DNA from 3 places in the Pseudomonas extremorientalis genome. Region 1 is predicted to be linked to each of the others. Evidence: predicted binding sites of a transcription regulator. Region 1 holds the regulator's gene; each other region holds the start of a gene.
The links. Region 1 encodes FliA, which starts transcription of late flagellar genes. Its sites were predicted from a motif close to CTAAAGTTTNNNNNNNNNNNGCCGNTAA; they were not measured.
Positions count from the first base shown of each region.

Region 2: the regulator FliA is predicted to act here: its motif matches at 2,554-2,581, upstream of LUU92_RS00610 (methyl-accepting chemotaxis protein).
Region 3: the regulator FliA is predicted to act here: its motif matches at 5,677-5,704, upstream of LUU92_RS28035 (methyl-accepting chemotaxis protein).

Region 1 covers NZ_CP089519.1:4,575,061-4,583,277, reverse strand. The annotation lists gene flhA (flagellar biosynthesis protein FlhA) at 148-2,262, shown strand; gene flhF (flagellar biosynthesis GTPase FlhF) at 2,275-3,591, shown strand; gene fleN (flagellar synthesis regulator FleN) at 3,698-4,531, shown strand; gene fliA (RNA polymerase sigma factor FliA) at 4,528-5,268, shown strand; gene LUU92_RS20500 (chemotaxis response regulator CheY) at 5,438-5,812, shown strand; gene LUU92_RS20495 (protein phosphatase CheZ) at 5,831-6,619, shown strand; gene LUU92_RS20490 (chemotaxis protein CheA) at 6,631-8,217, shown strand, end outside.
Region 2 covers NZ_CP089519.1:118,814-127,030, reverse strand. The annotation lists gene LUU92_RS00620 (amino acid adenylation domain-containing protein) at 1-38, shown strand, start outside; gene LUU92_RS00615 (SRPBCC family protein) at 57-515, shown strand; gene LUU92_RS00610 (methyl-accepting chemotaxis protein) at 560-2,440, opposite strand; rRNA gene rrf (5S ribosomal RNA) at 2,724-2,839, opposite strand; rRNA gene rrf (5S ribosomal RNA) at 2,949-3,064, opposite strand; rRNA gene LUU92_RS00595 (23S ribosomal RNA) at 3,220-6,111, opposite strand; tRNA gene LUU92_RS00590 (tRNA-Ala) at 6,359-6,434, opposite strand; tRNA gene LUU92_RS00585 (tRNA-Ile) at 6,465-6,541, opposite strand; rRNA gene LUU92_RS00580 (16S ribosomal RNA) at 6,625-8,161, opposite strand.
Region 3 covers NZ_CP089519.1:6,148,279-6,156,495, forward strand. The annotation lists gene LUU92_RS28015 (accessory factor UbiK family protein) at 15-278, shown strand; gene LUU92_RS28020 (YifB family Mg chelatase-like AAA ATPase) at 492-1,988, shown strand; gene LUU92_RS28025 (TetR/AcrR family transcriptional regulator) at 1,985-2,569, opposite strand; gene LUU92_RS28030 (ABC transporter six-transmembrane domain-containing protein) at 2,684-3,598, shown strand; gene LUU92_RS28035 (methyl-accepting chemotaxis protein) at 3,602-5,578, opposite strand; gene LUU92_RS28040 (LysR substrate-binding domain-containing protein) at 5,755-6,675, opposite strand; gene LUU92_RS28045 (NorM family multidrug efflux MATE transporter) at 6,825-8,217, shown strand, end outside.

The sequences.
Region 1 (8,217 bases):
CACTGATCGTTTCAAGGAGTTGCCCGAGAGCGATCTGCCCTCTAAAGCAAAAGTTGGAAGGCTTCTTGCAATACCGCCTCCAGGACGCCCAGCCGCGTCAAAACTTTGCTTCAAAGGACACGAGGAATACTGGTGGATCGCTCTCAAATGCTCGGCACGGCACGCAGCACCCTGACTGACCTCTCGCGGGGCAATCTGGGTGTGCCGTTGTTGTTGCTGGTGATGCTGGCAATGATGATGTTGCCGATGCCGCCGTTCCTGCTCGACGTGTTCTTTACCTTCAACATTGCCCTGTCCGTCGTGGTGCTGCTGGTCTGCGTGTATGCCTTGCGGCCGCTGGATTTCGCGGTGTTCCCGACCATCCTGCTGGTGGCGACCTTGTTGCGCCTGGCGCTCAACGTGGCGTCCACCCGCGTGGTGATGCTCCACGGTCAGGACGGCCATGCCGCCGCCGGCAAGGTGATCCAGGCCTTCGGCGAGGTGGTGATCGGCGGTAACTACGTGGTGGGTATCGTGGTGTTCGCGATCCTGATGATCATCAACTTCGTGGTGGTGACCAAGGGCGCCGGGCGGATTTCCGAGGTGAGCGCGCGGTTTACCCTCGACGCCATGCCCGGCAAACAAATGGCGATCGACGCCGACCTCAACGCCGGCCTGATCGACCAGAACCAGGCCAAGACACGCCGCCTGGAAGTGGCACAGGAAGCCGAGTTCTACGGCTCCATGGACGGTGCCAGCAAATTCGTGCGCGGTGACGCCATCGCCGGCCTGCTGATTCTGTTCATCAACCTCATCGGCGGCATGGCCGTCGGTATCTTCCAACACGGCATGACCTTCGGCGATGCGGGCAAGGTCTACGCCTTGCTGACCATCGGTGACGGTTTAGTGGCGCAATTGCCATCACTGTTGTTATCCACAGCAGCGGCGATCATGGTGACCCGTGCTTCGGGCTCCGAAGACATGGGCAAGCAGATCAGCCGGCAGATGTTCGCCTCGCCCAAGGCCCTGGCCGTGGCGGCGGGCATCATGGCGATCATGGGCATCGTGCCGGGCATGCCCCACGTATCGTTCCTGACCATGGCGGCCCTGGCCGGCGGTGCGGCCTACCTGTTCTGGAAAAAGCAGAATGCGGTCAAGGTCCAGGCCCAGCAGGAGATTGCACGCCAGCAGGAACTGCTGCCATCCCCGGCCCGCGCCCAGGAAACCAAGGAGCTGGGCTGGGATGACGTGACCCCGATCGACATGATCGGCCTGGAAGTCGGCTACCGCCTCATTCCGCTGGTGGACCGCAACCAGGGTGGTCAATTGCTCGCGCGGATCAAGGGCGTGCGCAAGAAGCTGTCCCAGGACCTGGGCTTCCTGATGCCCACCGTGCATATCCGCGACAACCTTGACCTGGCGCCCAGCGCCTACCGCCTGACCCTGATGGGCGTGATCCTGGCGGAAGCCGAGATCTACCCGGACCGCGAGCTGGCAATCAACCCGGGGCAGGTGTTCGGCAGCCTCAACGGCATTACCGCCAAAGATCCGGCTTTTGGCCTGGACGCGGTATGGATCGAAATCAGTCAGCGCAGCCAGGCGCAGTCCCTGGGTTACACCGTGGTGGACGCCAGCACCGTGGTCGCCACCCACCTCAACCAGATCCTGTACAAGCACTCCCACGAGCTGATCGGCCACGAAGAAGTCCAGCAATTGATGGGTTTGCTCGGCAAAGCCTCGCCAAAACTCGCCGAAGAGCTGGTGCCGGGCATTCTGTCGCTGTCCCAGTTGCTCAAGGTATTGCAGGCGTTGCTGGCCGAACAGGTGCCGGTGCGCGACATTCGCAGCATTGCCGAGGCTATCGCCAACAATGCCGCCAAGAGTCAAGATACTGCCGCGCTGGTGGCTGCGGTGCGCGTCGGATTGTCGCGTGCAATCGTGCAAAGCATTGTAGGGCTTGACTCCGAGCTGCCTGTGATCACCTTGGAACCCAGGTTGGAACAAATATTGCTCAATAGTATTCAGAAGGCAGGACAAGGCCAGGAAGAGGGCGTTCTGCTGGAGCCAAGCATGGCCGAGAAGCTGCAGCGTTCGTTGATCGACGCCGCGCAACGCCAGGAAATGCAAGGCCAACCGGTGATCCTGCTGGTGGCAGGCCCGGTCCGGGCGATGTTGTCGCGGTTTGGGCGCCTGGCAGTACCGAATTTGCACGTTTTGGCTTATCAGGAAATTCCTGACAACAAGCAAGTGACTATCGTCGCGACAGTAGGGCCCAACGGCTGAGGGTAGTGGGTTATGCAAGTGAAGCGTTTTTTCGCCGCCGATATGCGTCAGGCCATGAAACTGGTTCGTGATGAGCTGGGCGCCGACGCCGCGATTATCGGCAACCGTCGTATTGCCGGCGGTGTCGAGCTGACGGCTGCCCTGGATTACACCCCTTCGGCCCTGGCGCCGCGCGTGCCGAACATGGAGCTCGAAGACGAGCTGCGCAAGACCGCTTCGCGCATCGTCTCGGCCCAGGCTGAACTGAGCATGCGTGGCGACAGCGATGCCACCACCAATCGTCAGTTGTTCGCTGGCCTGCCGCTGACCGCCGCCGAGCCATTGGTTGAGCCGACCTTCAAAGAGCCGCCGCGTCCTGCTGCGCCAGCCCCGGCAGCGGCGGTTGACCAGCGCGTGTTCGATTCGATGCGCTTTGAACTCAACGGTTTGCGTGAACTGCTCGAAGTGCAGTTGGGCTCGCTGGCCTGGAACCAGTTGCAAGGCAGCAAACCGCAACAGGCCAACCTGTGGCGCCGCCTGCAACGCATCGGCCTGTCCGGCCCATTGTCCCGCGACCTGCTGGCCCTGACCACCGAGATCGAAGAGCCTCGCCAGGCCTGGCGCATGTTGCTGGCCCATCTGGCGCGGATGATTGCCACCCCGGAAATCGAACCTCTGGAAGAGGGCGGTGTGATCGCCATGGTCGGCCCTGCCGGCATGGGCAAGACCACCACCCTGGCCAAGCTGGCCGCCCGTTACGTGCTCAAGTACGGCGCTCAGAATATCGCGCTGGTGAGCATGGACAGCTACCGTATTGGTGCCCAGGAGCAGCTCAAGACCCTGGGCCGCATTCTCAATGTGCCGGTGACCCATGTCGACCCGGGCCAGTCCCTGGCCAACGCCCTCGACCCGCTGCTGCGCAAGCGCGTGGTGCTGATTGATACCGCCGGCCTGCAAGCCAGCGACCCGGCCTTGCGCATGCAGTTGGAAAGCCTGGCCGGGCGTGGCATCAAGTCGAAAAATTACCTGGTGCTTGCAACCACCAGCCAGAAACAGGTTCTTACCGCTGCGTATCATAGTTACAAGCGCTGCGGCCTGGCCGGTTGCATCCTCACCAAGCTCGACGAAACCGCGAGCCTGGGCGAGGTGCTGAGCCTGGCCATCAGTCATGAATTGCCGGTCGCCTACCTGACCGACGGGCCGCGGATTCCGGATGATCTGCATCTGCCGCGCCGTCATCAGTTGGTCAGCCGTGCAGTCAGCGTGCAAATGCAAGACGAGCCTAGCGAGGAAGCGATGGCCGATATGTTCGCCGACCTCTACCACAACCCGGCGAAGCGGGTAGGTTGAGGACGGTATGAACACCGTGAAAAGTATCTACATCGATGGTCTGCAAGCGATTCACGCGGCCAAGCCATGTAGCCTGCGTCTAAGCAAGACAAGGTAAAGAAATAAAATGGGCAGCATGCATCCCGTACAGGTGATCGCGGTGACCGGCGGCAAAGGTGGCGTCGGAAAAACTAACGTGTCAGTGAATTTGTCCCTGGCCCTGGCAGAGCTTGGCCGTCGCGTCATGCTGCTGGATGCTGACCTGGGGTTGGCGAACGTCGACGTTCTGCTGGGGCTGACGCCCAAGCACACCCTTGCCGATGTGATCGAGGGCCGTTGTGAGCTGCGCGATGTGCTGCTGCAAGGGCCCGGTGGCATCCGCATCGTCCCGGCCGCCTCCGGCACCCAGAGCATGGTGCACCTGAGCCCGGCGCAGCATGCCGGCCTGATCCAGGCCTTCAGTGACATCGGCGACAACCTCGACGTGCTGGTGATCGACACCGCCGCCGGGATCGGCGAATCCGTGGTCAGCTTCGTGCGCGCCGCGCAGGAAGTGTTGCTGGTGGTCTGCGATGAACCCACCTCGATCACCGACGCCTACGCCCTGATCAAACTGCTTAACCGTGATTACGGCATGAACCGCTTCCGCGTCCTGGCCAACATGGCCCAGAGTCCGCAGGAAGGGCGCAACCTGTTCGCCAAGTTGACCAAGGTCACGGATCGTTTCCTCGATGTCGCCTTACAATACGTCGGCGCAGTTCCCTACGACGAGTGTGTGCGCAAGGCTGTGCAAAAGCAGCGTGCAGTCTACGAAGCATTCCCTCGTTCCAAGTGTGCATTGGCGTTCAAGGCTATTGCCCAGAAGGTCGATACCTGGCCGTTGCCCGCCAACCCCCGGGGGCATCTGGAGTTTTTCGTCGAGCGATTGGTGCATCAGACGAGCGCAGGACCCGTGCTATGACAGCGACCGGCTACAACGCTTACAAGAAGTCTGCCCGTGACAGCCAGGGCGAGTTGATCGAGCGCTACGCGCCCCTGGTCAAGCGCATTGCCTATCACCTGCTGGCACGCCTGCCCGCCAGCGTGCAGGTCGAAGACCTGATCCAGGCGGGCATGATCGGCCTGCTCGAAGTGTCGACCAAATACGACGCGAGCAAGGGGGCGAGTTTCGAGACGTATGCGGGCATCCGCATCCGTGGCGCGATGCTCGATGAAGTGCGCAAAGGTGACTGGGCGCCGCGTTCGGTACACCGCAACACACGCATGGTCAGTGACGCAATTCGCGCAATTGAAGCAAAAACCGGTCGCGACGCTAAAGATCACGAAGTTGCGGCCGAACTCCAATTGAGTCTCGACGATTACTACGGGATTTTGAACGATACCTTGGGCAGCCGCCTGTTCAGTTTCGACGACCTGTTGCAGGACGGCGAACATGAAGGGCTGCACGAGGACGGCGCGAGTGCTCATATGGAGCCATCGCGTGACCTGGAAGATGAGCGTTTCCAGGGAGCGTTGGCGGACGCGATTGCCAATTTGCCGGAGCGTGAGCGGCTGGTGTTGGCGCTGTACTACGACGAAGAGCTGAACCTCAAGGAAATCGGTGAGGTCCTGGGTGTCAGCGAATCGCGGGTCAGCCAGTTGCACAGCCAGTGCGCAGCCCGCTTGCGGGGGCGTTTGGGAGAGTGGCGAGCGCGCTGAACAGGCAGTGTGGGGACACTGCAGACGATACCGCGAGGGCAACCGGCCTTCGCGGGTTCGACCCGTGGTGCCCCCGGCAGTCCTTTTTGTGTAATGCCTGTTGATTGAAATGGCGCGTCCAGGTGCTGGGCGCGTTTAAGACTGCTTGGAGGTCGAATTGGACAAGAACATGAAAATCCTCATCGTTGATGACTTCTCAACGATGCGGCGGATCATAAAAAACCTGTTGCGTGACCTTGGGTTCACAAACACGGTCGAGGCGGATGACGGCATTACGGCCATTCCGATCCTCAACAGCGGGAGCATCGACTTTCTGGTAACGGACTGGAACATGCCGGGCATGACCGGTATCGACTTGCTGCGCCACGTGCGCGCTGACGAAAAGCTGCGCAGCCTGCCTGTGCTGATGGTCACCGCCGAAGCCAAGCGTGAGCAGATCATCGAAGCCGCCCAGGCCGGGGTCAACGGTTACGTGGTCAAGCCATTCACGGCATTGGCCTTGAAAGAGAAGATCGAAAAAATCTTCGAACGCATCCACGGCTAATGCCATCGCGGGGGAGCTATGGAGCATAAAGAAACGTCACAGGGAGACTTCGAGTCGACCCTGAAAAAGCATGCTCACCAGTTGGTCGACAGCCTTGAAAGAGGCCAGTTCGGCGACGCGGTGCAGTTAATCCATGAGCTCAACCAGACCCGTGACCGCGGCCTGTACCAGGAAGTGGGCAAGCTCACACGCGAGCTGCACAGTGCGATCGTCAATTTCCAGATTGACCCGCACATGCCCCAGGCCGAAGAAATCTCGCAAATCACCGATGCCACCGAACGCCTGTCCTATGTGGTCAGGCTGACTGAGGCGGCGGCCAACCGCACCATGGACCTGGTGGAAAACGCCACGCCCCTGGTCAACGGCATGGCCACTGAGGCCCAGGCCCTGAGCCACGACTGGGGCCGCTTTATGCGCCGGGAAGTGGGGGCCGAGGAGTTTCGCGAGTTGGCGCGTCGGGTCGACGGTTTCCTGTCACGCAGCGAGCAGGAAAACCGTACGGTTTCCAGCAACCTCAACGACATTCTGCTGGCCCAGGATTACCAGGACCTCACCGGTCAGGTGATCAAGCGTGTGACCCAGTTGGTCACCGAAGTGGAAAGCAACTTGCTCAAATTGGTGCTTATGGCAGGCCAGGTTGACCGTTTCGCCGGCATCGAACATGACCGCGAAGCGATCCTCTCGGAAAAAGATCCACAAAAACATCTCGCCAAGGGTGAAGGTCCGCAGATTCATGCCGATAAACGTGAAGACGTTGTATCGGGTCAAGATGATGTCGATGACCTGTTATCCAGTTTAGGCTTCTAAGGAGCACCCACATGAGCTTCGGCGCCGATGAAGAAATCCTTCAGGATTTCCTTGTAGAGGCCGGCGAAATTTTAGAGCAGTTGTCCGAGCAACTGGTCGAGCTGGAAAGCCGACCGGATGATGCGAACCTGCTCAATGCAATTTTTCGCGGTTTTCACACTGTAAAAGGGGGCGCCGGCTTCCTCCAGCTCCATGAGCTGGTGGAGTGCTGCCACATCGCCGAGAACGTGTTCGACATCCTGCGCAAGGGTGAGCGTCACGTTGATTCGGAGTTGATGGACGTGATTCTCGAAGCACTGGATGCGGTCAACGGCATGTTCAGCGAGGTGCGTGAGCGTGCCCCGATCACGGCGGCGACCCCGGAACTGCTGGCCGCCCTGGCGCGCTATGCGGAGCCTGCCGACACGTCGGCCGCACCGGTGGTTGAAGCCGCGCCGGAGCCTGTGGTTGAGGCCGAACCGGATGTGACCGACAGCGAGTTCGAGCAGCTGCTCAACTCCCTCAGTGCCGTCAAGGCCGAGGCGCAAGCACCGGCCGCGCCGGTCGCCGCACCGACCAGCGAAGACATCACCGACGCTGAGTTCGAATCGCTGCTCGACCAGTTGCATGGCAAAGGCCAGTTTGCGGCTGACGCCGTGGCACCCGCCGCTGCGGCTGCGGATGCACCGGCGGCCAGCGCCAGCACCGATATTACCGACGATGAGTTCGAGGCATTGCTCGACCAACTGCATGGCAAGGGCACCTTCGCGGCCGACGCCTTGCCGGAAGTCGCCGCCACGGCTGCGGCACCGGCTGCTGCCAGTGCCGCTCCTGCGGGCGATGGGCTGATCTCCGATCACGAGTTCGAATCCCTGCTGGACGAATTGCACGGCAAGGGCAAGTTCAGTGAAGTGGCCCCGGCCGCTGCGGTTGCGACAGCTGCACCGGCCGCCGCCAAGGCCGCTGCGCCTGCTCCAGCCGCCAAGCCAGCACCGGCTCCGGCCGCCGCACCTGCTCCGGCGCGCGCCGCCCCGGCACCGGCAGCCGAGAAGCCTGCCAGTGAAGCCGAGACCACCGTGCGGGTGGATACCGCGCGCCTGGACGACATCATGAACATGGTCGGCGAACTGGTACTGGTGCGTAACCGCCTGGTGCGCCTGGGCCTGAGCAGCGGCGATGAAGCCATGCAAAAGGCCGTGTCGAACCTCGACGTGGTGACCGCCGACCTGCAGACCGCCGTGATGAAAACGCGGATGCAGCCGATCAAGAAAGTCTTCGGGCGCTTCCCGCGCCTGGTTCGCGACCTCGCGCGTCAGCTGAAGAAAGAAATCAACCTGGAACTGGTGGGCGAAGAAACCGACCTCGACAAGAACCTGGTCGAGGCCCTGGCCGACCCGCTGGTCCACTTGGTGCGCAACGCCGTGGACCACGGCGTGGAAACCCCGGAAGAGCGCGAAGCCTCGGGCAAGTCGCGCAACGGCAAGGTGATCCTGGCCGCCGAGCAAGAGGGCGACCACATCCTGCTGTCGATCACTGACGACGGCAAAGGCATGGACCCGACCATATTGCGCAACATCGCGGTCAAGCGCGGCGTGATGGACAAGGACGCCGCCGACCGC
Region 2 (8,217 bases), 1.9 Mb from region 1:
AAGGCTGCAATTACCTCAAGGCCATCGGCTTTCTTTGAATACCCCAGGACAACCTCATGAAACTGCTGCAACCCGATACGTTAATCCGCAACCCGAGTGGCCTGCCGATAGTGGCGTCCGTTGTGGTCAACTGCTCCGCCTCTCGCCTGTGGGACATGGTGGGGCAATTTGCCGGCTTCGATATGTTCATTCCGGACTTGAGCCATATCGAAATGAGGGGCTCAGGCGTGGGCGCCTTGCGGACAAAATTCTTCCGCGATGGCAATTGTGTAGTGGAGCAACTCAATAGCCGGGACGAGCAGGCTATGCACATGACCTGGACCACGATCTACAACACCCTGGGTGTGGCCAGACTATGGGCGGCGATCCAAGTGGAAGCAATTGAAGCGGAGCGCGCCGAGGTGATGTGGACAATTATTGCAGAGCCCACAGAGGAGGCGAACGAGGGGTTCGAACAGTTTGTGCAAGGCTTTGCCAGCAGCGCCCTGGACAATGTCCGTCGAATGCTCAGCTAAACGGCAGGAGCGACTCGATGCGCCCCCGCCGTTGAATCAGCGGGTCATATCTTGAAGCTATCGACCAATTGCTTCAAACGATTGGCCTGCTGCGAAAGGGCATCGCAATCCTTCAGGGTTTCATTGAGATTCGCCACGCCCTGCTGGTTCAGCAAGTTGATCTGATTGATGTCCACATTGAGGGTCTCCACCACGGCCGTCTGTTCTTCAGTAGCTGCGGCGACGGACTGGTTCATGCCGTCGATCTCAACGATCCGCTGCGTCACACTTACCAGGCGCTCACCAGCCTGGTTCGCGACTTCTACGCTTTCTTCGCTGGAGGCCTGGCTGGCGTTCATGGTGGTGACCGCTTCGCGCGAGCCTACTTGCAGCGAAGTGATCATTTTGTGGATCTCCTCGGCCGACTCCTGGGTGCGGTGAGCCAGGTTACGCACCTCGTCGGCGACCACTGCAAAGCCTCGCCCGGCCTCACCTGCACGGGCGGCCTCGATGGCAGCGTTAAGCGCCAGCAAATTGGTTTGCTGGGAGATGCCTTTGATCACATCAAGGATGTGACCGATGTTGTCGGTGCTGGCGTTCAGGGTCTCGATCTGGGTGCAGGACAAGCTGATCTTTTGCGACAACTCAGACATGGCAAGGATGGTCTGCTCGACCACTTTGCGGCCATCGTCGGCCTGCTCGCTGGCACCACTGGCGTGTTGTGACGCATCGGCGGCGTTGCGCGCGATTTCCTGGGTGGCGGCACCCAGTTCATTGATCGCTGCGGCGACGCTGTTAGTGCGCGCGCTTTGCTCGTCGGAACCGACGATTGAGGCATTGGACGAGGCCATCACACGCTGGGACAAGTCATGCACCTGGCGGGTAGCCGAGGACACTTCCGAAATCGAAGCATGGATGCGCTCTACGAACTGATTGAACGCACTGCCGACTTCGCCAAATTCGTCCTTGCTGGTGACCGCCAGACGACGGGTCAGGTCACCCTCGCCCTGGGCGATATCCTGCATCGCCACGCCCATAGTGGTCAGGGGTCGCAGCAAGACTTGAATCAGCAAGCTCAGGAGCACGGCAATCGCAACCACGGCGATCAACATGGCAATCAACGCAGATGTCCGGAATTTGCCCAGCGGTGCGTAGGCTTTATCTTTATCAATCGATAGGCCGATATACCAATCCGCGCCTGGCAAGCCGCTGATAGGGGTGAATGACAAGATTCGGTCCTGGCCATTGAGAACGACGTCCTGACTGACCTTCTCAATCCGCACTTGGGTGCCGGGGTAGATGTCCTTGAGGTTTTTCATCACCTGGTCCTGATCGGGACTGACGATGACTTGCCCGTCACCACTGACCAGGAACGCATGACCAATGCCGCCAAAATCCACCGAGTTGATGATCTTCACCAGGGTCTGCAGACTCAGGTCACCGCCGACCACACCGAGCAACTCGCCGTTCTTTTTTACCGGCATGGCAATGGTCACGATCTGCCCACCCACCGCTGCCATATAGGGTGGCGTAAGCATGGGTTTATCTGCAGCGACTGCTTGTTTGTACCAAGGGCGCTGACGGGGATCGTAGCCGTCGGGCATTTTTGCGTCAGGACGTTGGGTAAACACGCCGTTGGTTTGGCCAACATAGGTGAACTGGAAGTTATCAGTGAACGCCGGCTGATCAACCAGGCCAGGAAGGTCGGCACCACTGCCTTGGTGAGCAACGTTTTGCGTAAGGCTTTCGAGCACCAATATTCGGCCACTAAGCCAGTTCTGCACACTGCTGGCAGTGAGTTCACCGGATTGCTGGATGGACGACTCCAGGTTCTGCTTGATCGTGCTGCGCTGCAGGTAGTCGTTGTAGAGGGTGAATAACGCGAAGGCCAGAACCACGACGCCTGACGCGGCCAGCAGAATTTTATGACTGAACTTGAGATTCATTTCATCGACTTCTTTTGCCAAAGGGGGGTGAGCGTGCCGAGCGGAACATTCCATGTAACGGTATAGGCAGCTTCTCGGGCCGCTCTATTTCGGTGCACGCATGGCTCGTCAGGCTTTCGGCCAAGCCGCGGTAAAGCTTAGAAAATTGTGAGACGTTTCTGATTTTTAAGCAGGAAACTGACCAGCGGTAGGCATATGTGAGGAAACTACAAATTGTGCCGACTTATAGCCCCAAACGACAAAACCCCTGTCTGCGCTAGCAGACAGGGGTTTTGGAATTCAATCTTGACGATGACCTACTCTCACATGGGGAAACCCCACACTACCATCGGCGATGCATCGTTTCACTGCTGAGTTCGGGATGGGATCAGGTGGTTCCAATGCTCTATGGTCGTCAAGAAATTCTGTGTACCGGACCGTTGGGTTAGCAACGTGCCGGTGAAATTCATGGACTTCTACATAAACAAAACCCCTGACTGCGTTAGCAATCAGGGGTTCTGGAATTTAATCTTGACGATGACCTACTCTCACATGGGGAAACCCCACACTACCATCGGCGATGCATCGTTTCACTACTGAGTTCGGGATGGGATCAGGTGGTTCCAATGCTCTATGGTCGTCAAGAAATTCGGGTACTGAGTCGTGGCCTGCGCCTCGCTTCAGCAAATTGGGTATGTGACAGCTTTCGGTGTTTTGTGAACGTCGAACTTTCGGTTCATTTCGTCTTCACACACCGCAATCTGATGCTCGTTAGAGTAGTCAAATTGCTTGGGTGTTATATGGTCAAGCCTCACGGGCAATTAGTATTGGTTAGCTCAACGCCTCACAGCGCTTACACACCCAACCTATCAACGTCGTAGTCTTCGACGGCCCTTCAGGGAACTCAAGGTTCCAGTGAGATCTCATCTTGAGGCTAGTTTCCCGCTTAGATGCTTTCAGCGGTTATCTATTCCGAACATAGCTACCCGGCAATGCCACTGGCGTGACAACCGGAACACCAGAGGTTCGTCCACTCCGGTCCTCTCGTACTAGGAGCAGCCCCTCTCAAATCTCAAACGTCCACGGCAGATAGGGACCGAACTGTCTCACGACGTTCTAAACCCAGCTCGCGTACCACTTTAAATGGCGAACAGCCATACCCTTGGGACCGGCTTCAGCCCCAGGATGTGATGAGCCGACATCGAGGTGCCAAACACCGCCGTCGATATGAACTCTTGGGCGGTATCAGCCTGTTATCCCCGGAGTACCTTTTATCCGTTGAGCGATGGCCCTTCCATACAGAACCACCGGATCACTAAGACCTACTTTCGTACCTGCTCGACGTGTCTGTCTCGCAGTCAAGCGCGCTTTTGCCTTTATACTCTACGACCGATTTCCGACCGGTCTGAGCGCACCTTCGTACTCCTCCGTTACTCTTTAGGAGGAGACCGCCCCAGTCAAACTACCCACCATACACTGTCCTCGATCCGGATAACGGACCTGAGTTAGAACCTCAAAGTTGCCAGGGTGGTATTTCAAGGATGGCTCCACGCGAACTGGCGTCCACGCTTCAAAGCCTCCCACCTATCCTACACAAGCAAATTCAAAGTCCAGTGCAAAGCTATAGTAAAGGTTCACGGGGTCTTTCCGTCTAGCCGCGGATACACTGCATCTTCACAGCGATTTCAATTTCACTGAGTCTCGGGTGGAGACAGCGCCGCCATCGTTACGCCATTCGTGCAGGTCGGAACTTACCCGACAAGGAATTTCGCTACCTTAGGACCGTTATAGTTACGGCCGCCGTTTACCGGGGCTTCGATCAAGAGCTTCGCGTTAGCTAACCCCATCAATTAACCTTCCGGCACCGGGCAGGCGTCACACCCTATACGTCCACTTTCGTGTTTGCAGAGTGCTGTGTTTTTAATAAACAGTCGCAGCGGCCTGGTATCTTCGACCGGCATGAGCTTACGGAGCAAGTCCTTCACCCTCACCGGCGCACCTTCTCCCGAAGTTACGGTGCCATTTTGCCTAGTTCCTTCACCCGAGTTCTCTCAAGCGCCTTGGTATTCTCTACCCAACCACCTGTGTCGGTTTGGGGTACGGTTCCTGGTTACCTGAAGCTTAGAAGCTTTTCTTGGAAGCATGGCATCAACCACTTCGTCACCTAAAAGGTAACTCGTCATCAGCTCTCGGCCTTAAGATCCCGGATTTACCTAAGATCTCAGCCTACCACCTTAAACTTGGACAACCAACGCCAAGCTGGCCTAGCCTTCTCCGTCCCTCCATCGCAATAACCAGAAGTACAGGAATATTAACCTGTTTTCCATCGACTACGCTTTTCAGCCTCGCCTTAGGGACCGACTAACCCTGCGTCGATTAACGTTGCGCAGGAAACCTTGGTCTTTCGGCGTGGGTGTTTTTCACACCCATTGTCGTTACTCATGTCAGCATTCGCACTTCTGATACCTCCAGCAAGCTTCTCAACTCACCTTCACAGGCTTACAGAACGCTCCTCTACCGCATCACTTACGTGATACCCGTAGCTTCGGTGTATGGTTTGAGCCCCGTTACATCTTCCGCGCAGGCCGACTCGACTAGTGAGCTATTACGCTTTCTTTAAAGGGTGGCTGCTTCTAAGCCAACCTCCTAGCTGTCTAAGCCTTCCCACATCGTTTCCCACTTAACCATAACTTTGGGACCTTAGCTGACGGTCTGGGTTGTTTCCCTTTTCACGACGGACGTTAGCACCCGCCGTGTGTCTCCCATGCTCGGCACTTGTAGGTATTCGGAGTTTGCATCGGTTTGGTAAGTCGGGATGACCCCCTAGCCGAAACAGTGCTCTACCCCCTACAGTGATACATGAGGCGCTACCTAAATAGCTTTCGAGGAGAACCAGCTATCTCCGAGCTTGATTAGCCTTTCACTCCGATCCACAGGTCATCCGCTAACTTTTCAACGGTAGTCGGTTCGGTCCTCCAGTTAGTGTTACCCAACCTTCAACCTGCCCATGGATAGATCGCCCGGTTTCGGGTCTATTCCCAGCGACTAGACGCCCTATTAAGACTCGCTTTCGCTACGCCTCCCCTATTCGGTTAAGCTCGCCACTGAAAATAAGTCGCTGACCCATTATACAAAAGGTACGCAGTCACCCAACAAAGTGGGCTCCCACTGCTTGTACGCATACGGTTTCAGGATCTATTTCACTCCCCTCTCCGGGGTTCTTTTCGCCTTTCCCTCACGGTACTAGTTCACTATCGGTCAGTCAGTAGTATTTAGCCTTGGAGGATGGTCCCCCCATATTCAGACAAAGTTTCTCGTGCTCCGTCCTACTCGATTTCATGACTAAGAGATTTTCGCGTACAGGGCTATCACCCACTATGGCCGCACTTTCCAGAGCGTTCCGCTAATCTCAAAGCCACTTAAGGGCTAGTCCCCGTTCGCTCGCCACTACTAAGGGAATCTCGGTTGATTTCTTTTCCTCAGGGTACTTAGATGTTTCAGTTCCCCTGGTTCGCCTCTTGCACCTATGTATTCAGTACAAGATAACCATCTTATGATGGCTGGGTTCCCCCATTCAGACATCTCCGGATCAAAGTCTGTTTGCCGACTCCCCGAAGCTTTTCGCAGGCTACCACGTCTTTCATCGCCTCTGACTGCCAAGGCATCCACCGTATGCGCTTCTTCACTTGACCATATAACCCCAAGCAATCTGGTTATACTGTGAAGACGACATTCGCCGAAAATTCGAATTTCTCAATTAAGAGAACTCACAAATTTTACCTTAGCCTGATCCGTTACCAGTGAAAGTAACGTTCAGTCTATCTTTCTATCACATACCCAAATTTTTAAAGAACGATCTAATCAAAGACTAGAAATCAACATTCATCATCACCTGGATGGAATGCTCATTTCTAAGCTTTCATACGTCAGAAGCAGTAGTGGTGGAGCCAAACGGGATCGAACCGTTGACCTCCTGCGTGCAAGGCAGGCGCTCTCCCAGCTGAGCTATGGCCCCGTATTTCTACAGGCGTTTCCCACACAAAATTGGTGGGTCTGGGCAGATTCGAACTGCCGACCTCACCCTTATCAGGGGTGCGCTCTAACCAACTGAGCTACAGACCCAATTTCGGGCTGCTTCTTTATCGTCTTCTTCAATGAATCAAGCAATTCGTGTGGGAACTTATGGAGCAGCTGATGTCGTCGATTAAGGAGGTGATCCAGCCGCAGGTTCCCCTACGGCTACCTTGTTACGACTTCACCCCAGTCATGAATCACACCGTGGTAACCGTCCTCCCGAAGGTTAGACTAGCTACTTCTGGTGCAACCCACTCCCATGGTGTGACGGGCGGTGTGTACAAGGCCCGGGAACGTATTCACCGCGACATTCTGATTCGCGATTACTAGCGATTCCGACTTCACGCAGTCGAGTTGCAGACTGCGATCCGGACTACGATCGGTTTTATGGGATTAGCTCCACCTCGCGGCTTGGCAACCCTCTGTACCGACCATTGTAGCACGTGTGTAGCCCAGGCCGTAAGGGCCATGATGACTTGACGTCATCCCCACCTTCCTCCGGTTTGTCACCGGCAGTCTCCTTAGAGTGCCCACCATTACGTGCTGGTAACTAAGGACAAGGGTTGCGCTCGTTACGGGACTTAACCCAACATCTCACGACACGAGCTGACGACAGCCATGCAGCACCTGTCTCAATGTTCCCGAAGGCACCAATCCATCTCTGGAAAGTTCATTGGATGTCAAGGCCTGGTAAGGTTCTTCGCGTTGCTTCGAATTAAACCACATGCTCCACCGCTTGTGCGGGCCCCCGTCAATTCATTTGAGTTTTAACCTTGCGGCCGTACTCCCCAGGCGGTCAACTTAATGCGTTAGCTGCGCCACTAAAAGCTCAAGGCTTCCAACGGCTAGTTGACATCGTTTACGGCGTGGACTACCAGGGTATCTAATCCTGTTTGCTCCCCACGCTTTCGCACCTCAGTGTCAGTATTAGTCCAGGTGGTCGCCTTCGCCACTGGTGTTCCTTCCTATATCTACGCATTTCACCGCTACACAGGAAATTCCACCACCCTCTACCATACTCTAGTCAGTCAGTTTTGAATGCAGTTCCCAGGTTGAGCCCGGGGATTTCACATCCAACTTAACAAACCACCTACGCGCGCTTTACGCCCAGTAATTCCGATTAACGCTTGCACCCTCTGTATTACCGCGGCTGCTGGCACAGAGTTAGCCGGTGCTTATTCTGTCGGTAACGTCAAAACAATCACGTATTAGGTAATTGCCCTTCCTCCCAACTTAAAGTGCTTTACAATCCGAAGACCTTCTTCACACACGCGGCATGGCTGGATCAGGCTTTCGCCCATTGTCCAATATTCCCCACTGCTGCCTCCCGTAGGAGTCTGGACCGTGTCTCAGTTCCAGTGTGACTGATCATCCTCTCAGACCAGTTACGGATCGTCGCCTTGGTGAGCCATTACCTCACCAACTAGCTAATCCGACCTAGGCTCATCTGATAGCGCAAGGCCCGAAGGTCCCCTGCTTTCTCCCGTAGGACGTATGCGGTATTAGCGTTCGTTTCCGAACGTTATCCCCCACTACCAGGCAGATTCCTAGGCATTACTCACCCGTCCGCCGCTCTCAAGAGAAGCAAGCTTCTCTCTACCGCTCGACTTGCATGTGTTAGGCCTGCCGCCAGCGTTCAATCTGAGCCATGATCAAACTCTTCAGTTCAAACATCTTTGGGTTTTTAAGAAACCCTAAACTTGGCTCAGCAATCGTTGGTTACA
Region 3 (8,217 bases), 1.6 Mb from region 1:
CCGGAATATTTCCCATGCTCGCGCCCAAAGACCTCCTCGACGCCCTGAGCGGCCACGCCTCTCGCCTGTTCAGCGGCGACACCCCGCTGCCCCGCAATGAAATCGAAAGCCAGTTCAAGGCGCTGCTGCAAAGCGGCTTCAGCAAACTCGACCTGGTGAGCCGGGAAGAGTTTGATAGCCAGATGGTGGTGCTGGCCCGCACACGTGCGCGGCTGGAGAGCCTGGAGGCGAAGGTGGCGGAGCTGGAAGCACGACTGACGCCGCCCTCTGCTGAATAAACGCGGTCAGTGTGGGAGCTGGCTTGCCTGCGATGCAGACGCCTCGGTGTATCAGTTGCACGTAGGCGATGCTATCGCAGGCAAGCCAGCTCCCACATAAAGCGCTGCGAACGACGCTGGATACGTTCTGTAAAACCTCCCTCGCCTCGCATTTCTCCACCTCGTCTACCCTTGAAAAACCGCAGGAAGCGGCCCTCTTTTCAAGGAACGAGCATGTCCCTCGCCATCGTCCACAGCCGCGCCCAGATCGGCGTCGAAGCCCCTGCCGTCACCGTCGAAGTGCACATGGCCAACGGTTTGCCATCCCTCACCCTGGTGGGTTTGCCGGAAACCGCCGTCAAGGAAAGCAAGGACCGGGTGCGCAGCGCCATTCTCAACTCTGCCCTGCAATACCCTGCCCGGCGCATCACCCTCAACCTGGCACCCGCCGACCTGCCCAAGGACGGCGGGCGCTTTGACCTGGCGATAGCGCTGGGCATCCTGGCGGCCAGCGTTCAAGTGCCGGCGCTGATGCTCGATGAGGTGGAATGCCTCGGCGAGTTGGCGCTGTCCGGCGAAGTGCGAGCAGTGAAAGGCGTGCTGCCGGCCGCGTTGGCGGCACGCAAGGCCGGGCGCACCGTGATAGTGCCGCGGGCGAATGCCGAGGAGGCGTGCCTGGCCTCGGGGTTGAAGGTGATTGCGGTAGATCATTTGCTGCAGGTCGTGGCGCACCTGAATGGGCATCAGCCCATAGAGCCCTACAAGTCCGACGGCTTGCTGTACCTGAACAAGCCATACCCGGACCTGAGCGAAGTACAGGGCCAGCTCGCCGCCAAGCGCGCACTGCTGATCGCGGCGGCGGGCGCGCATAACCTGCTGTTCAGCGGCCCGCCCGGCACCGGCAAGACACTGCTTGCCAGTCGCCTGCCGGGTTTGTTGCCACCGTTGAGCGAGCAGGAAGCCTTGGAAGTGGCGGCTATCCAGTCGGTCGTCAGCCTGGCACCGCTGAGTCACTGGCCACACCGACCGTTTCGCCAGCCGCACCACTCTGCATCAGGTCCGGCATTGGTGGGCGGCGGGTCGAAACCGCAGCCTGGGGAGATTACCCTGGCCCATCACGGCGTACTGTTCCTCGATGAATTGCCGGAGTTCGACCGCAAGGTGCTGGAGGTGCTGCGCGAGCCTCTGGAATCGGGCCACATCGTCATTTCCCGCGCCCGCGATCGCGTCAGCTTCCCGGCCCGCTTCCAACTGGTAGCCGCCATGAACCCCTGCCCTTGCGGGTACATGGGCGAACCCAACGGGCGTTGTCGCTGCACGCCGGAGCAGGTTCAGCGCTATCGCAACAAGCTCTCCGGCCCTTTGCTGGACCGCATCGACTTGCACCTCACTGTGGCGCGGGAAACCACCGCGTTGAATCCAACCCAGCAGGTGGGCGATAACACGGCCGAGGCATCGGCACGGGTCGCCCAGGCCCGCGATCGCCAACGGCAACGCCAGGGCTGTGCGAATGCGTTCCTTGATCTGCCAGGGCTGCGCAAGCACTGCAAGCTGACGAAGACCGATGAAGGCTGGCTGGAAACCGCCTGTGAACGGTTGACGCTATCCCTGCGCGCGGCCCATCGCCTGCTCAAAGTGGCGCGTACCCTGGCCGACCTCGAGCACGCCGATAACATCACTCGACCGCACCTGGCGGAAGCGCTGCAATATCGGCCCGCGGCCGTCGGCTAGGGCGCCTCTGGGAAGTCCAGCAGCAGCCGCGCCACTTCCATCACTTCATCCAGGGCCGCTTCGGCCGACTCCATGGAGGGTTTGAGCATCAGGTCGTCGGCATAGCCCATCGCCACGGCAAAGATCTGGCGGGCAGCGCGTTGTGGCGAGTCACAACGCAAGACGTTGGCAGCCACACCCCGCTCGATCACTTCGGCGAGCATGCCTTGCCATTGGGCGTTGATCGCCAGGTAAGCCTGGGCCATTTCCGGGTCCTGCATGGCTTCGTCCCAGGCATCCAGCCACAGCGCCCACCCCGCATCGGCGGTGCTTGGCAGGCAGTCGCGCAAAAAACCCACAAAAGCTTCCAGGGGCGCTGCTTCTGCCAGGGGCGCGCGTACTTCGTCCAGCTGTTCGTTGGCAAATCGCACGAAGGCTTCGCGGCGCAGTTCCTTCCAGTCGCTGAAGTAGTGATAGACGTGGCTGCGGGACAGGCCTGCATGTTCGGCCAGGTCGCGGGTGGACACATCGGCAAAACCCTTGCTGCGAAACAGTTCCAGGGCGGCGGCGATGATCTGGTCTTTACGGTCGATACGCGACATGGGCAATTCCTTCCAGGCACCGGCAGATAAGCGGCGCTTGCTTTTTGAGCGATCGCTCAAGGATACTTGAGCAGTCGCTCAATAATAGCGTCTATCACTCCTTTGGTGCACCCCATGTCATCCGTCACACCGCAAATCCTGATCGAAGAAAGTCAGAAAATCGGCCAGCAATCCGCCGGCCAGACGCTCAAGGCCATTGCCAAAGCCTATCCGGGCAAGCTGTCCGCCACGCTGTCGCTGGTCGCGCTGGAGAACGCGCTGCTGCTGGCCTACCCGTTGTTTGCCGGGTTTGCGGTGGACGCGATCATCCGCGGCGACACGGGTAACGCGCTGCTCTACGCCGCCGTGGTCCTGGCGTTCTGGGTGGTCGGCGCGGCGCGCCGGGCGTTGGATACGCGGACTTTCACGCGGATCTACGCCGATCTGGCGGTGCCGGTGATCCTCAACCAACGCCTGCAGAACCACAGCACGTCGAAATCGGCGGCGCGGGTGGTGCTTGCTCGGGAGTTCGTCGACTTCTTTGAAAAGCATGTACCGATCATCGCCACGGCGCTGGTGTCGATTATCGGCGCGGCAGTGATGTTGATCGTGATCGAGCCTTGGGTAGGCCTGGCGTGCCTGGGCGCGCTAGTGCTGTGCATCACGTTGTTGCCACGCTTTGCCCGGCGCAACCAAGCGCTGCATGAACGGTTGAACAACCGGCTGGAAAAAGAAATCGGCCTGGTGGAAAAGGTCGGCGCACCGACCCTGCGGCGCCACTACCAGGTGCTTTCGCGCCTGCGCATCTGGCTGTCAGACCGCGAGGCCGCTGCGTACCTGTTTCTTGGCACGCTGGCCGCCTTGCTGTTTGTGGTCGCCATCAGCCAGTTGGCGCAGTCACCCGCGGTCAAGGCCGGCCATATCTATGCAGTCATGACTTACCTGTGGACCTTCGTCACCAGCATGGACGAAGCCCCCGGCATGGTCGACCAACTGGCGCGCCTGAAGGACATCGGCAAGCGCGTGGACCCCGGCCTGGGCGACCGCTAGGCCTCAACGAAACCGATCTACCTCATGCCGCAAGCCTGCCGCCAGGGTCTCCAGTTCCTTGGCGGTAATCGCCAGGTTCGACACCACTTCCCGCTGCTCGCTATTGGCCAGCGCGATGCTCTGCAAGTTGCTGCTGAGCAAGGTCGCGGTGCTGCTCTGTTCCTGGGTGGCGGTGGTGATCGCGGCAAACTGCTGACCGGCCGAGCGGCTTTGCTCGTCGATCCGCGCCAGGGCCGAAGCCACGTCGGCGTTGCGCGACAGGCCTTCCTGCATCAGCACATTGCCGTGTTCCATGGTGCTGATGGCGTTGCCGGTTTCCTGCTGGATGCTCTGGATCATCCCGGAGATTTCATCGGTAGCCTCACGGGTGCGTGACGCCAGGTTGCGCACTTCATCGGCGACCACCGCAAACCCACGGCCCTGCTCACCGGCGCGGGCAGCCTCGATGGCAGCGTTGAGCGCCAGCAGGTTGGTCTGGTCGGCAATCGAGGTGATCACGCCGACGATTCCGCCAATCTCTTGGGAGCGTTGGCCCAGGGTGTTGATCACCGTGGCTGTGCTGTTGAGCGCGGCAGCGATGTGTTCCAGGGATGACGACGCCTCTTGCATCGAGTTGCGCCCGATGCGGGTTTGTTGGGCGTTTTCCTGGGCCAGGCGTTCGGTGCTGCCCATGTTGTCGGCGATGTTCAGCGAGGTGGCGCTGAACTCTTCCACCGCGCCGGCCATGCTGGTGATCTCGCCGGACTGCTGCTCCATGCCTTCATAGGCGCCACCGGACAAGCCGGACAGCGCCTGCGCACGGCTGTTGACCTCTTCAGCCGCCTTGCGGATATGCGAGACCATGGTCGACAGCGCTTCACCCATCTGGTTGAAGCTGCGCGCCAGTTGGCCGATTTCGTCATGACTGGACACATTCAAGCGCGCGCTCAAGTCGCCCGCGCCCAAGGCTTCGGCCTGGCGCACCAGGTCGCCCAACGGCGCCAGCTTGCTGCGCAGCAGCCACACCGTTGCACCGACCGCCAGCAGCATGGCCAGCACGCTGCCTACGACCAGGCGGATACCGACGTCCCACGTCACCGAGCGGATCTCAGCCTTGGGCATGCTCGCGACAACGGCCCATGGCCCGCCCTCGAAGGGTACCGACACGCTGTAGAAATCTTCGTTTTTGTCTGCCCAGAAGCGCCCGGTGCCCGGCGTCTTGGCCAGGTCCAGCATCACGGGTACGGCTTGATCCAGCGCCTGCACGCCCGCCGGCGGTACAAGCCAGCGCTTCTGCTCATCCAGCAAGGCGAGGGAGCCGGTCTGGCCGATGCGGAAACGCTTGAGGTTCTCGAACTGGGCATTCTGCGCATCGGTGTAGTCGAACCCGATGAACAACACCGCAATCACCTGCCCACTGCTGTCGCGCACCGGGCTGTACTGGGTCATGTAGGAGCGGTCGAACAGCACCGCGCGGCCGATATAGGTCTGCCCGCCGAGCACCCGCTGGTAAGCCGGGCCCTGGCGATCCAGCACCGTGCCGATGGCCCGGTTGCCATCCTGCTTGGTCAACGAGGTGCTGATGCGGATAAAGTCTTCGCCGCTGCGCACGAATACCGTGGCCACGCCGCCGGACATCTGCTTGAAATCATCCACTTCATTGAAGTTGTTGTTCAACACCTGATTGCCCAGGTACAAGCTAGGCGTCTGCACACCGGCCACGGTCACAGGCTGGTCCGCATGCACGCTCAAGCCGGCGCCGAAGCGCTTTTCAAACAGCCCGCTCAAACGCTGGGTACTTTCGCGCAAGGTGCTGTGGAAGGTGTTGAGTTGGTCGGCGAGCAAACGTGCCTCGCTGGCCAGGTGCTCCTCGCGGGTAGCGAGGTTGGCGGAGTCGAGGGAACGCAAGGCAAACACGGTGCTGCCGCTGATGACGACAGCCAGAATCACGGCTAATGCCAGGCCTAACTGGGAGGCTATCCGGGCGCGAGGTTGAGACATGACGGCTCCTGGCCGAGGCCAGGATCATCCTGATCTCATAGCGTTGTCGGCAAATTATCCAGTGGGAAACGTTGGTGTACGATGGTTCCAACACACCTACTTCGGCGAGCCGAGGCAATACTTGAGCGATCCGCAGGGGTATCACGCAAACGATTGCACAAACAGTCTGTCGCCCCTCACTCGAGGCGTTCGACCTGAGGCAATTCCATCGCCTTGACTTCCGCCTGCAGAAACTCCGCCAGGCGCCGCAAACGCTCACCGCCGGGGCGGGTTTTCGGCCATACCAGGTAGTAGTTTTCGCCACTGGCCACCGCCGTTGGCCAGGGCAGGCTCAGGCGTCCCTGGGCCACGTCTTCGGCCACCATCAGCAAGTCGCCCATGGACACACCGTAACCCCGCGCAGCGGCGATCATGCCCAGTTCGAGGGTATCGAATACCTGCCCGCCCTTGAGCGACACCTGGGATGACAACCCCATGCGCTCCAACCAATTGCGCCAATCGCGACGGTCGGGCGTGGGGTGCAGCAATTCAGCGGTGGCCAGGCGTGCAGCATCCCAGGGCCCGTCCTCAAGCAGGTTCGGCGCACCTACCGGGATCAGCAGCTCCGGAAACAGGTAGCTGGCCTCCCAGTCCGCCGGGAAGTGCCCGTAGCTCAGCAGCACCGCGCAGTCGAAGGGCTCCTGGTTGAAATCCACCTCGTCCACGCTCATCCACGCGCTGGTCAGTTGCACCTCATTGCCTGGCTGCAACGCGCGGAAGCGGCTGAGCCGCGCCAGCAGCCAGCGCATGGTCAGGGTCGACGGTGCCTTCATGCGCAGGATGTCGTCTTCGGCGTTCAGGGTATGGCAGGCCCGCTCCAACGCTGCAAAACCTTCGCGCACGCCCGGCAAGAGCAGGCGTGCCGCCTCGGTGAGCTGCAAGGTGCGGCCACTGCGCTGGAACAGGCGACAGGCGAAATGCTCTTCCAGCGTGCGGATATGTCGGCTCACCGCACTTTGCGTGATGGATAGCTCCTCCGCTGCCCGGGTAAAGGAATTGTGCCGAGAGGCGGCCTCGAATGCGCGCAAGGCATACAGCGGAGCAAGGCGACGAGACATCGGTAAATTCCTGCATAGCGATCCACCAACACTATCAGATCAATACACATGAGTTTAAGTCATGCACACCATCGCTTTAATCCTTTTGTGTAATTAACCCAGAGCGCCGAGAATCAAGCCTTCCCCAACCCTCTGACTTGTCGAGCGTGATGATCATGCAACATCCGGCACGTACCGAACTCTGGGCCATTCTGCGGCTGTCAGGGCCGTTGATTGCCTCACAGTTGGCACACATGCTGATGGTGCTGACCGACACCCTGATGATGGCGCGCCTGAGCCCCGAAGCCCTGGCCGGTGGCGGCCTGGGCGCGGCGACCTACTCGTTCGTGGCGATTTTCTGCATCGGCGTGATTGCCGCCGTGGGCACGCTGGTGGCCATCCGTCACGGCGCGGGCGATATCGACGGCGCCACCCGCCTGACCCAGGCCGGGCTATGGCTGGCGTGGCTGATGGCCCTGGCGGCCGGTTTGCTGCTGTGGAACCTCAAGCCAGTGCTGCTGATGTTTGGCCAGACCGAGACCAACGTGCACTCGGCCGGGCAATTCCTGACGATCTTGCCGTTCGCCCTGCCCGGCTACCTGAGTTTCATGGCCCTGCGCGGCTTCACCAGTGCAATCGGCAAGGCGACGCCAGTGATGGTGATCAGCCTTGGCGGCACGGTAGCCAACTACCTGCTCAACCACGCGCTGATCGAAGGCATGTTCGGCCTGCCCAAGCTCGGCCTGATGGGTATCGGCCTGGTCACGGCCATCGTTGCCAATGGCATGGCGCTGACGCTGATGTGGTACATCCGCAGCAACCGCACCTATGCGGCCTACCCGCTGAGCACAGGCCTGCTGCGCCTCAACACCCAGTACCTGCGCGAACTGTGGCGCCTGGGCCTGCCGATCGGCGGCACCTATGCGGTGGAGGTCGGGTTGTTTGCGTTTGCGGCGCTGTGCATGGGCACCATGGGCAGTACGCAGTTGGCGGCGCATCAGATCGCATTGCAGATCGTCTCGGTGGCGTTCATGGTGCCTGCGGGAATGTCCTACGCGGTGACCATGCGCATCGGCCAGCACTACGGCGCCGGGCAGTTGCTGCAGGCGCGCCTGGCCGGTCGTGTCGGCATCGGCTTTGGCGCGGCGATCATGCTGGGATTTGCTGCCGTGCTGTGGCTCTATTCCGACCCGCTGATCGGACTGCTCATCGACCACAACGACCCGGCGTTCCACGACGTGATCGTCCTGGCCGTCAGCCTGCTGGCCGTTGCCGCCTGGTTCGAGCTGTTCGATGGCGTGCAGACCATCGCCATGGGCTGCATTCGCGGGCTCAAGGACGCCAAGACCACCTTCCTGATCGGCGCGGGCTGCTATTGGTTGATTGGCGCACCATCGGCCTGGCTGATGGCCTTCACCCTGGGCTGGGGACCGACCGGTGTGTGGTGGGGCCTGGCGCTGGGCCTGGCATGCGCGGCAGTGAGCCTGACCTGGGCGTTTGAGGCGAAGATGAAGCGGATGATTCGGCGAGAGCCGCCAGGGCAGGAAATGTGGGCGGGGGCTT